DNA from 2 places in the Alkalinema sp. FACHB-956 genome. Region 2 is predicted to be linked to the other one. Evidence: predicted binding sites of a transcription regulator. Region 2 holds the regulator's gene; the other holds the start of a gene.
The links. The regulator NtcA, encoded in region 2, controls nitrogen genes in cyanobacteria. The targets are predictions, from matches to a motif close to TTTGTANNNNNNNNTACAAA.
Positions count from the first base shown of each region.

Region 1: a site for NtcA is predicted at 2,049-2,068, ahead of H6G21_RS18740 (ammonium transporter). Genes of this name have one in related genera too.

Region 1 is NZ_JACJRC010000020.1:73,505-78,898, reverse strand. Features, by position in the region: gene H6G21_RS18750 (serine/threonine-protein kinase) at 1-772, opposite strand, end outside; gene H6G21_RS18745 (phycocyanobilin:ferredoxin oxidoreductase) at 980-1,714, shown strand; gene H6G21_RS18740 (ammonium transporter) at 2,304-3,719, shown strand; gene H6G21_RS26070 (hypothetical protein) at 3,870-4,004, opposite strand; gene petN (cytochrome b6-f complex subunit PetN) at 4,150-4,239, opposite strand; gene H6G21_RS18730 (hypothetical protein) at 4,314-4,940, shown strand; gene H6G21_RS18725 (class I SAM-dependent methyltransferase) at 5,012-5,394, opposite strand, start outside.
Region 2 is NZ_JACJRC010000008.1:159,778-165,171, reverse strand. Features, by position in the region: gene hisB (imidazoleglycerol-phosphate dehydratase HisB) at 1-87, opposite strand, end outside; gene H6G21_RS11535 (Uma2 family endonuclease) at 223-783, shown strand; gene fabI (enoyl-ACP reductase FabI) at 812-1,609, opposite strand; gene ntcA (global nitrogen regulator NtcA) at 2,321-2,992, shown strand; gene H6G21_RS11520 (DUF3084 domain-containing protein) at 3,229-4,626, shown strand; gene H6G21_RS11515 (pre-16S rRNA-processing nuclease YqgF) at 4,595-5,113, shown strand; gene H6G21_RS11510 (DUF3146 family protein) at 5,091-5,354, opposite strand; gene pth (aminoacyl-tRNA hydrolase) at 5,381-5,394, opposite strand, start outside.

The DNA.
Region 1 (5,394 bases), on a different contig from region 2:
CCAGTAAGGCTTCTTCCGCAGTTTGCAAGCGGCGATCGAGGCTCATTTCCGTCATCCATTGCAACCAGTCGGTAAAGGCCGGACTGAGATCAATCACCTCCTGAAGTTGCAGTTGGCCCTGCTTGCGCGGCAGGGTACTGGGGAGTTGGCCCGTCACCAAATGCACGATCGTGGATCCCAAGCCATATAAATCCGACGCCATTACAGCCCGCCCACTAAACTGCTCCGGCGGCATATAGCCATCAGTCCCCACGATCGAGAAAGCGGAACGTTCGGCTCCAATCATCATCTTGACCGAGCCAAAATCCACCAGATGGGGGCGTCGATCGGCCAGCACAATATTGCCCGGTTTCAGATCACGGTGGATCATAGGCGGGGTTTGTCGATGGAGATAGGCCAGAACTTTGAGCAAGACCGTTGCTAATTGCTTGGCTTCGGGTTCGGTAAACGTTCGCCCCATCTGGAGCAAGTCCTGGAGGGAATTGCCCGGTACGTAGTCCTGCACCAAGACGATCGCCTTGCCCATCGGCAGCTCATGCTCAAAATATCCCAGGTACTGGGGAATACAGGGATGACTCAGGGCTTGGAGGGCGTGCATCTCCCGGTCAAACTGCTTGAGATCACTGGGAATCAGTTGGTCATCGACAAACAGCAGTTTGAGCACCACCCATTGCTGGCTGGTTAAATCTCGACCTAAGAGCGTCCAACGCCCCGCCTGCTTATTGAGTTGCCGTTCCACTTGATAGCGATCGCCTAGAATTTGCCCAGCCATAGGTTGATTGAAGTCAGTTGATTGATTCGGTGGATTGATTTGGTGGATTGATCAGGTCAAGCTTTACAGTTGTTCATACCGTCAGAATGTCACCCCTGCGAGCGGTATTCTAAGAAGAGCTTTGAAATGCAAGGATATGGGGTCGTCTCCATCCCTTGCCTAGCGATCGCGGTTCCTAACTATCCCACTGTGCATTTCTCAAGTGACATGACTGTAAACTTCCCTGACACTTCCATTCGATTTCAGCAACATCCGACCATTCGTCAATTGGCCGATCAAATCGATGCCATCTGGCACAAGCACTTGGATCTGCAACCCTACAGCCTACCGGAGGATTTGGGTTATGTGGAAGGGCGCATGGAAGGGGAAAAGCTGATCATTGAGAATAAATGCTACCAGACTCCCCAGTTTCGCAAATTGCATTTGGAACTGGCCAAGGTGGGAAACAATCTTGACATTCTGCATTGTGTTATGTTTCCCAATTCTAGCTATGCAATTCCCATGTTTGGGGCCGATTTGGTCTCAGGCCGGGGACAAATTAGCATGGCGATCGCCGATCTCTCGCCCACCAGTGACGATCGTCGGCTTCCAGAAAATTACTGTGACGACCTTAGCGCACTCCCAGAAATGACCTTTGCCCAACAGCGTAAGTTTCCTGCTTGGGGTGATATTTTTTCGCCATTTTGTTTATTTATCCAGCCCCACAGCGCGGAAGAAGAACAACGCTTTCTCGATCGGGTTTGCCAATACCTGATCATCCATTGCCAACAGGCAGTTGCGACCCAGCCCACCCCAGAACGGGAAGCAGAGTTCTTAGCAGGGCAGCGCTACTACTGCAACCAGCAACAGCAAAATGACAAGACTCGCCGCGTTCTGGAAAAAGCCTTTGGCACCGCTTGGGCCGATCGCTATATGACGACGGTTTTATTTGACATGGTTTAGCTTAATCCCGCGCTGCTTAATCCCGCATGGCTTAATCCTGCGCTGCTTAATCCCGCATGGCTTAATCCTGCGCTGCTTAATCCCGCGTTCAATTCAAACCCACTTCATTCCAGTCAGCCAATAGCCACCCACCTCCGCTTCAGTGGCTATTGGCATTTGCCATAGCAAAAAAACGGTTGGAGGCTATAAATTACACTCCGTTGCAAATTTATAGCCGTTGTCGGAAAACATTTACAAAATGACAGGATTCACAGGGAAATAGGTCTAATCCTTGAGAAGTCAGCCTTTGAGTCGTTATTTCTACTGAGAATAGCCCGATCACGAGTTTACTCCGATCGTATAATTTACTAAAAAGTATCTTGGACTACAGAATTACGGCTGATGAATTGATGCAATTCAATACGAGGGTGTGAATCTGATCTATACCTGTAGATCCCATGTCACAACGTCTAAATTCTGAGTGCAGCTTCTTTAGTGCAGAGCCGGTATGGATCTTTCCCTCTCTTTCATTCCTTGCAGAATTAGTTCTCTGCACGCTTCTATTCCAGCACTGTTCTACTCCATTAAGTGGTTGTAAGGTCTAAAACTTGTGTTGAATCAATTTTTACGAATTGGATTAGTCACTTTAGGGTTACTGGTATTCCCATTAACCGGAAATGCGTGGGCGGATCCTACCCCCGTTGAGGCCGCTCAAAAGGTTGCAGACACAGCACTCTCCAATGCAGATACCGCATGGTTGCTGATTTCCACAGCATTAGTTCTATTAATGACACCGGGGTTGGCGTTTTTCTACGGTGGGTTTGTCCGTTCCAAGCACGTGCTAAATACGATGATGATGAGCTTCATCATGATGGGCATTGTGGGGGTGACCTGGGTGCTATGGGGGTATAGCCTCTCCTTTGCCCCTGGGAATCCCTTCATCGGCGGACTCCAATGGCTCTTCTTGAATGGGGTCGGTCTGGAAACGACGGACTACCTCAAGGGATCTGCACCGGAAGAAGTCGTTTCCTACGCAGCCACAGTGCCTCACCAGCTTTACATGCTGTACCAGATGACCTTCGCGATCATCACCCCTGCTCTGATTTCAGGCGCGATCGTTGAACGGATCAGCTTCAAAGCTTATTTCTGGTTCATGATTCTCTGGGCTGGGATTCTGTATCCCATTTTTGCCCATATGGTTTGGGCCAAGGGTGGCTTCCTAGGACTGTACGGGGGGCTGGGTGCCCTCGACTTTGCGGGCGGAACCGTCGTCCACATCAGCTCTGGATTTTCAGCGTTAGTGGCTGCTTGGGTCATTGGCCCTCGCAAAACCTATCCTAATCAACCCGCTGCGCCCCACAATGTGCCCTTCATTCTGTTAGGTGCCGGTTTACTGTTCTTTGGTTGGTTCGGATTCAACGGAGGCAGCGCACTGGCTTCTGGCGGATTGGCAGCAGCAGCGGTCACCACCACCACCATCTCAGCCACCGCTGCGGGTTTGATGTGGGTCATTTTGGAATGGGTGCTACGCGGTAAGCCGACGGCTGTGGGGATTGCCACGGGGATTGTCGCTGGTTTGGTGGGCATTACGCCCGCAGCGGGTTTTGTGTCTCCGCTATCTGCCTTGCTCATCGGCGCGATTACCGCCACTTGCTGCTTCTTTGCCGTCAGCCTCAAGGCGAAATTGCAATTTGATGATTCCTTGGATACCTTCCCGGTGCATGGCGTCGGTGGAACCGTTGGGGCCATTTTGACGGCTGTCTTTGCCGATTTAGCGGTTAACTCGGCGGGTAAAGACGGTGTCCTGAAAGGCAACTTTGGGGAACTGGGCGTTGAATTAGTGGCGATCGCCGTTACCTACGCGATCGCGGGGATCGGCACCTTCATTATTCTGAAGGTTCTGGATGCCACGATCGGGTTGCGCACCAGCGAAGAAACCGAATACCAAGGTCTCGATATCAACGAACATGGTGAAGAAGCCTACGGCGAGGAACTCGCAGCTGGGCTGAGCTTTACTGCTAAGTAGGCATGAGCTTGCTGCAATTAGGTATGAGCTTGCAGGCCATTGACTGAATCCTGCGACTTGTATTGCTACACAAAACCCCTGAATCCATAGGTTCAGGGGTTTTTGGTGAACGGGTATTCAAAATTGGAATGACTGTCTGGGTTGTCCAGCTTAGCGTTTGACTTCATTTTCCCGGCGACGGCGATCGCGCCAGTCCGCAGCGGTTAAATAGATTACACCCCCCGTAATTACCGCCAGCAACAGCGCAGCAGCCACTTCTAAGGTGGTAAACAATGTCGTACTCATGGGCAGGTCAAATTTTTTCGCAATAGGTGAATTCAAACAGACACAATAAAATCGATGCAAATAGCGAGAGACGCACCATGGGCACGTCTCCTACAAAGGGTTCGATCTGAAGGATCGAAGGGATAAACCGGTATCACACTGGCAATTAGAACCCGTTACGACCCCAGACCACAAGAGCGATCGAGAAGGTAAAAACGGTCAATAAACCAGCCCAACCGAAGGAAATAATATCCATAGCGCGATTACTAGCCACAATAGGAGACAATACCAGTACCTATGATACAGGCTACAGGGAACAGGGGATAGAGGATGGTGCAAGAATCAAAGCAGATGCAGGCATTGCAGACGCCAGAATTCCAGCCAACACAAACAGAGAACCCGCAGTCACAGGAACGTCTAGGCCAGGAGCGTTTACTCCAAGAACGTTTACCCCAGGAACGTTTACCAGAACGCCTGTGGCAGGAGCGCCTAGAGTCCATTAAAGCGGCGGTGATTAGCGCGATCGGAACCGCTGTGATTTACACCCTAGCCACTTGGCTGAATCAATCCTACGGGCTACATTTCCTCGGATCCTTGATCGGATCCTTGACAGGTTTAACAGCCCTATCCCCAGCCAGCAATCCGTTATTACGATCGCCGGAAGCGTGGCTCGTGGGCTTGGCGATCGCGGGCTTTTCTGGGTTTCTGTTTGGCATTACCTATCGCCACTTGGTGAGTGTTAGCCAGGATTCCCATCTACGATCGGGGGCGATCGGAGCCTTTGGGTTAGTGCGGGGCTTGGCACAGGTCGATATCAACCATGCCCTGCGGGGAGAATGGCTGGCTGGCGCAATTTTGGCGATCGAAAGTTTTGGCATGTTCGCGATCGCGGCGGTGTTACTGGACTGGGCTTTGCGTCAACAATGGGTAAAACCCTTTACTGGTTGGCCAGAATAGCTGGTTGGCCAGAATAGCTGGTTGGCCAGAATAAGTGCCTTTTGCTCGCCCGAATCTCACTCCCCCATCGTCTAACCTGCTTTCTGAGCCACAATTTTTTGAGCAACGATCGCCAGCCAGTTCTGGGCTTCCGGTGGGGCGTTAGGAGGACGGTAGTAGTGCCGCACGATCTGAAATCCTGCGGCTTCAACACAGGGAGCCAGGGTGTCATACTCCCAACCCACGACATAGCGAGCCCCCGTAGGTCGATGGGAAAAGCCTTCCCCCTCTCCCCGCACCATCGACATCACAATCGCCCCTTGGGCCACCAACGATCGCCCCAAATCCCGCAGCACCCGCACCATCTCCGATCGGGGAACATGGATCAACGAAGCATTGGCAAAGATGCCATCGAAGTAATTTTCGGGTAGCTGCAAGTCCAAAAACGTCTGCTGCCAGACTTCACAGTTTGCGA
Region 2 (5,394 bases):
ATCCGTCTCACCGGTTTTGCGGTGAACGGTCGCGGTGCGATCGCTGGGGAACACAGCAGGAACAGTCGGACGATCGGTGGTCTGCATAGCCAAATTCCACTCAAATATTGCAAATCTAAGGGTGTGAGGGTTCCATTATCCCGTGAAATTTAGGGAGTTAGCTAAGATTAAGACAGGAGCAACCGTAGGAATTTGCAACAGATTGATTTCCTGGGAAATGCGATGACTGTAACCCTGGCGCACTGGACGATCGCCGACTATCACCACATGATCCAAGTGGGGCTGCTAGCCGATCGATCGGTTGAACTGTTGAACGGAGCCGTTGTTGAGATGTCACCCGAAAGTCCCGATCATGCCCAAGGGTGTACCGATACCGCCGATTATCTTCGATCGAAACTGGGCGATCTTGCCTTAATTCGTGAAACAAAACCCATTACTTTACCGTTACAAAATTCCGAACCCCAGCCGGATATTGCGGTCGTCCTGCCCCAGCGATCGCTCTATCGAACCCAGCGCCATCCCTATCCAGAGGAAATTTTCCTCCTGATTGAATACGCGAATACCAGCTGGAAAAAAGATACTGGCATCAAACGACAACTCTATGCCCAAGCCGGGATTCCCGACTATTGGGTCATTCACCTGGCAGCTCGCCAAGTCAGAATTTATCGAGACCCGCAAGGAGAGGATTATCGGTCAATGACCACCCTCTCCCAAGGCCCCATTCGGCTCTTAGCCTTCCCCGACGTGGAACTGGCGATCGAGCCTTTCCTGACGGGGATTTAACCTGCATGAGAACTTAATCAGGGGTGGGTTAGGACTCGACGCGGCTGTCGGTCATCCCCATGATTTCGTACCCGGAATCCACATAGATCACCTGACCTGTAATCCCGCTGGAGAGGTCACTGCTCAGGAATGCCGCCGTATTACCCACTTCCAACTGGGTGACGGTGCGCCGCAGGGGAGCCACCTCTTCCACATGCTTAATCATGTCGCGGATCCCACCCACCGCAGAGGAGGCCAGGGTGCGGATGGGGCCAGCGGAAATGGCATTGACTCGAACGCCCTGGGAGCCGAGTTCATGGGCCAGATACCGCACATTCATTTCCAAGGCTGCCTTGGCCGTGCCCATAACGTTGTAGTTCGGAATGACCTTCACACCACCGTAGTAGGTCAGGGTGACAATACTGCCGCCCTCGGTCATCAAGGGTTTAGCCGCCCCCGCCATCTGAATCAATGAATAAGCACTGACATCCAGGGCCAACTTGAAGCCTTCCCGACTGGTGGCGCTAAAGTTGCCTTTCAATTCTTCTTTATTGGCAAAGGCCAGACAGTGAATCAGAATATCTAGCCGTCCCCAAGCTTCCTTCACCGCATCAAAGGTAGCTTGAACTTGCTCATCGCTCTGGACATTACAGGGCACAAACAAACTGGGATTCAACGGCTCGGTCAGATCCCGCACCTTTTTCTCAAACTTGCCGCTGTCATCCGGCAGATAGGTGACCCCAATGTTGGCTCCGGCCCTATGGAGTTGCTGGGCGATGCCCCAGGCGATCGACTTATCGTTAGCAATTCCTGTGACCAGGGCGTTTTTTCCACTCAGATTCAGCATAGCCATGTACGTTGAGAGCATTTATGAGAATACTCAAAGATGGTCAGCCATGGAATAGGCGACCCTAGGGAGATTTCCGGCCATTGCGGTCGTGCACCGCGATCGTTGCGGCCTAAAGTGCCCAAAGCCCGGTCTTGGGTGGGGATGCGCTAACTGGACAAAATTGTGCAGGGGCCAAAACTTGGGAGTAAGATATTGACAATCTCAGTGTGATCAGAGTGCCTCAGTGTGATCAGGATTCAGTGTGATCAAGGTAATGGTGACCGGAATACCCCGTGCGAATTAGCACAGGTTTTCGCCATCGTTCGTCCACCTTATACATTGCACTATCTTTACATTGCACTAGATGAACCTGGTTGGATGGATTGTGATCAGTTTAGGTGCAGCCTCCTGATTCAACTCAGATGATTCAACTCAGAGCGAACTTAGACCTGTGCTAATTCAATAAAACTCAACGTTGAAGACTCCGGCTCAGCTAAATTGCCCATAAGCTTAGTAGAAAGCGTAGTGGAGTGTATTTCTTGCTACAAAAACTCCTCGATCGGTAGGTTTTATTGGTCTCAAGTCAACAATTGCTCACAGAGTGAATCTTACAGAAACGATTCTCATCGGAATTAATCTCTTAGCGGATCTCTTGAACGTTGACCCCTTGATTGTGTAGTTAGCTAACTCTACTGGCCTTTCCGTAGAACGGCGTTAGGAACGGGGAAGATGGTAATAAGCCCAGACAAGTCGCTCGCATCAATGTTCCGCCAAATGGGTGGAAACGCTTATCCGCCGATGGTGGAAACCTTCGAGCGGGGTAAGACAATCTTCTTTCCGGGTGATCCTGCTGAACGGGTTTATTTTCTCCAGAAAGGGGCTGTTAAGTTATCTCGGGTCTATGAAGCGGGGGAAGAAATCACTGTCGCGCTGTTGCGGGAAAACAGTGTATTTGGAGTCCTATCGCTGATTACGGGACAAAAAGCCGATCGCTTCTACCACGCGGTGGCGTTTACGCCGGTGGAACTGCTTTCGGTACCGATCGAACAGGTAGAAAAGGCCCTGAAGGAAAATCCTGATCTGTCCATGTGGATGCTCAAGGGGCTGTCATCCCGGATTCTGCAAACGGAGATGATGATCGAAACCTTGGCTCACCGGGATATGGGATCTCGGTTGGTGAGTTTTTTGCTGATCCTATGCCGGGACTTTGGGGTGCCGGGACAAAACGGGATCACGATCGATCTCAAGCTCTCCCACCAGGCGATCGCGGAAGCTATTGGATCCACTCGCGTCACAGTGACTCGCTTACTTGGGGATCTGCGGCAGGATGAAATGATTTCTATTCACAAAAAGAAAATCACGGTTCATAATCCCGTCATGCTTAGTCAGCAATTCACCTAGAATCCCAGTTCCAAACAGTCTAGTTCCTAATAGTCCAGTTCCCAATAGTCCAGTTCCGACGTGCTGATCCACCGGATCCAGTTCTGCGGGAGAATCCCACTGCCCTAAGGTTCCCTGGGGAACAGTCCTGTCAGAACAGTCCTGTTAGAACGGTCAATAGGCTTTAGACTGGCTATAGTTTTTGGTAGGAGCCGTTTGGAAACCTTTAGTCCAGCGGCAGGTGTGGTGGAGTTGTAATGTCTAGCGGGTATATCCTGATTTTGGCGGTGTTGATCTTAGGGGGTGTCATTGCCACGCTGGGCGATCGCATTGGAACCCGAGTGGGCAAAGCGCGTCTGAGCTTGTTTAATCTCCGCCCTAAGAAGACGGCTGTCGTTGTCACTATTTTGACCGGGATTTTGATCTCAGCGTCCACGCTGGGCATTTTACTGCTGGCTAATCGGCAATTTCGCGACATGATTCTCAACTTTGAGGTGATTCAGCGGCGATTACGGCGAGCGAGTACCGATTTGGATCAAGCGAAGGCTGAACTGGGTAAGACCGCCGAGCAAAAAGAAAATGTTGAGGCGGAGTTGAATAAGTCCCAAGTGGAGCGGGGCAAGGTGCAGGCGCAGCTCGATCGGGTCAAAAACTCCCTCAAGGATGCCGCTGCCCTGCAACGGGCCACCGAAGCCCGACGGGCGCAGGTCGAACAGCAACGCAATGTCGTGCAGGCACAGTTACTCTCGGTTTCCCAGCAAGCTCTCGCGCTAAAATCCGAAATTCTGGAACTAGAAGCTGAGCAAAAACAGTTAGCCGCCCAGCGGGATGAAGTCAAAGCCCAAATTGCTGCCCGAGATCAAGAAATTGAAGAACGCAGCAAAATCATTCAACAGCGCGATCGGGACATTGCAGCCCGAGATACCGTCATTACCCAACGGGAAGAACGGCTACGGGCTTTGGAAAATCAGCAGGTTGCGCTGGCCCGTGAAGTGGAGAAACTGGAACAGGAAGCTCAGCGTCTGCGATTGGGCACCCCGGCGATTTTGCGGAACCAAGTGCTGGCGTCAGGGGTGGTGCGCATTACCAATCCCCAAGCCTCCAACCAGGCGGTGGATGCACTCCTGCGGGAAGCCAATCGAGTGGCACAGGGCGCACTGCAACCGGGGGTCGATGGCAATGGTCAAATTTTGCGGATTACCCGATCGGAAGTGGATCAGTTAGCTCGCCAGATCAGCGATGGCCGGGACTACTTTGTGCGAATTTTGGCGGCGGCGAATTACCTATTGGGCGAAAAAACAGAGGTAACGGTGTTTGCCGATGTGGTGCGTAATGAAGTGATTTATCGGCCTGGGGATGTCCTGGCCACCACTTCTCTGGATCCGTCCAAGATGACTGTCACAGAGATTCAAGATCGTATTAACAAACTCGTGGCGGCTTCGATTTTCCGGGCGAAGCGAGCTGGATTGCTCTCCGATAATGTGCAGGTCAGTCGGATTCAGGCGCTGATTCAGTTTATTGATGGACTCCGGCAGTACGATAGTTCGATTGAAATTCGCGCGATCGCGGGGGATGTCACCTATACGGCGGGGCCGATGCGTCTAGAATTGATTGCAGTTCAGAATGGACAAACGGTGCTGCAAACTAGTCGTTAGGGCTGTGACCCGCACGGCCAGCCGCAGAACTAGTGATGGAGAGGCGCGAGGCAATATGTACTACTTAGGGTTTGATCCCGGACGGGATAAATGTGGGGTGGCGATCGTGGATGATCACGGCCATCCTCCAGTGCATGAAGTCATTGCTGTGGATCAAGCCCTTACCGTGGTGGAAACCCTGTGCCAGCATTACCCAGTGCGTTTGATTGTTTTGGGAGATCAAACGGGTTCAAAGGCTTGGCAGAAACAATTTCAAGGAGCTTTGCCCGAAATTCCGGTGCAACGGGTGGATGAACGCTTTAGCAGCCTAGAGGCCCGCGATCGCTATTGGCAACTGCACCCCCCCCAAGGATTACAAAAGCTGATTCCCCAGGGGATGCGAACTCCCCCCCGGCCGATCGATGATCTGGTCGCGATTATCCTGGTGGAGCGCTATTTAAAGTCTCTGGAAAGCAACCCACCGGCTACAACTCCGCCCGAATCGTAAACGAGTAGTCACCGCCCGGTTCCAGTTGATAGTCCTTGGCTTCTAGAAAACGGCCTAGGGGTTCCCGAATCAATGCCCGTCCCAAGGATGGCTCAATCAGCAATTCTCCCTGGCGAAAGTTCCAAGCAAAGGACCATTCATACTGATTGGCCCGAACTTCGCCTTCAATCTGGCCTGCCTGCCAAGATTGGCGAACAATTCGTACATGGGCGGTGGTTTGGGGAAGACGCTTACGGGCCATGTAATTTTTAAACTGTGAGCAAAACGTTAGGCAACACTGG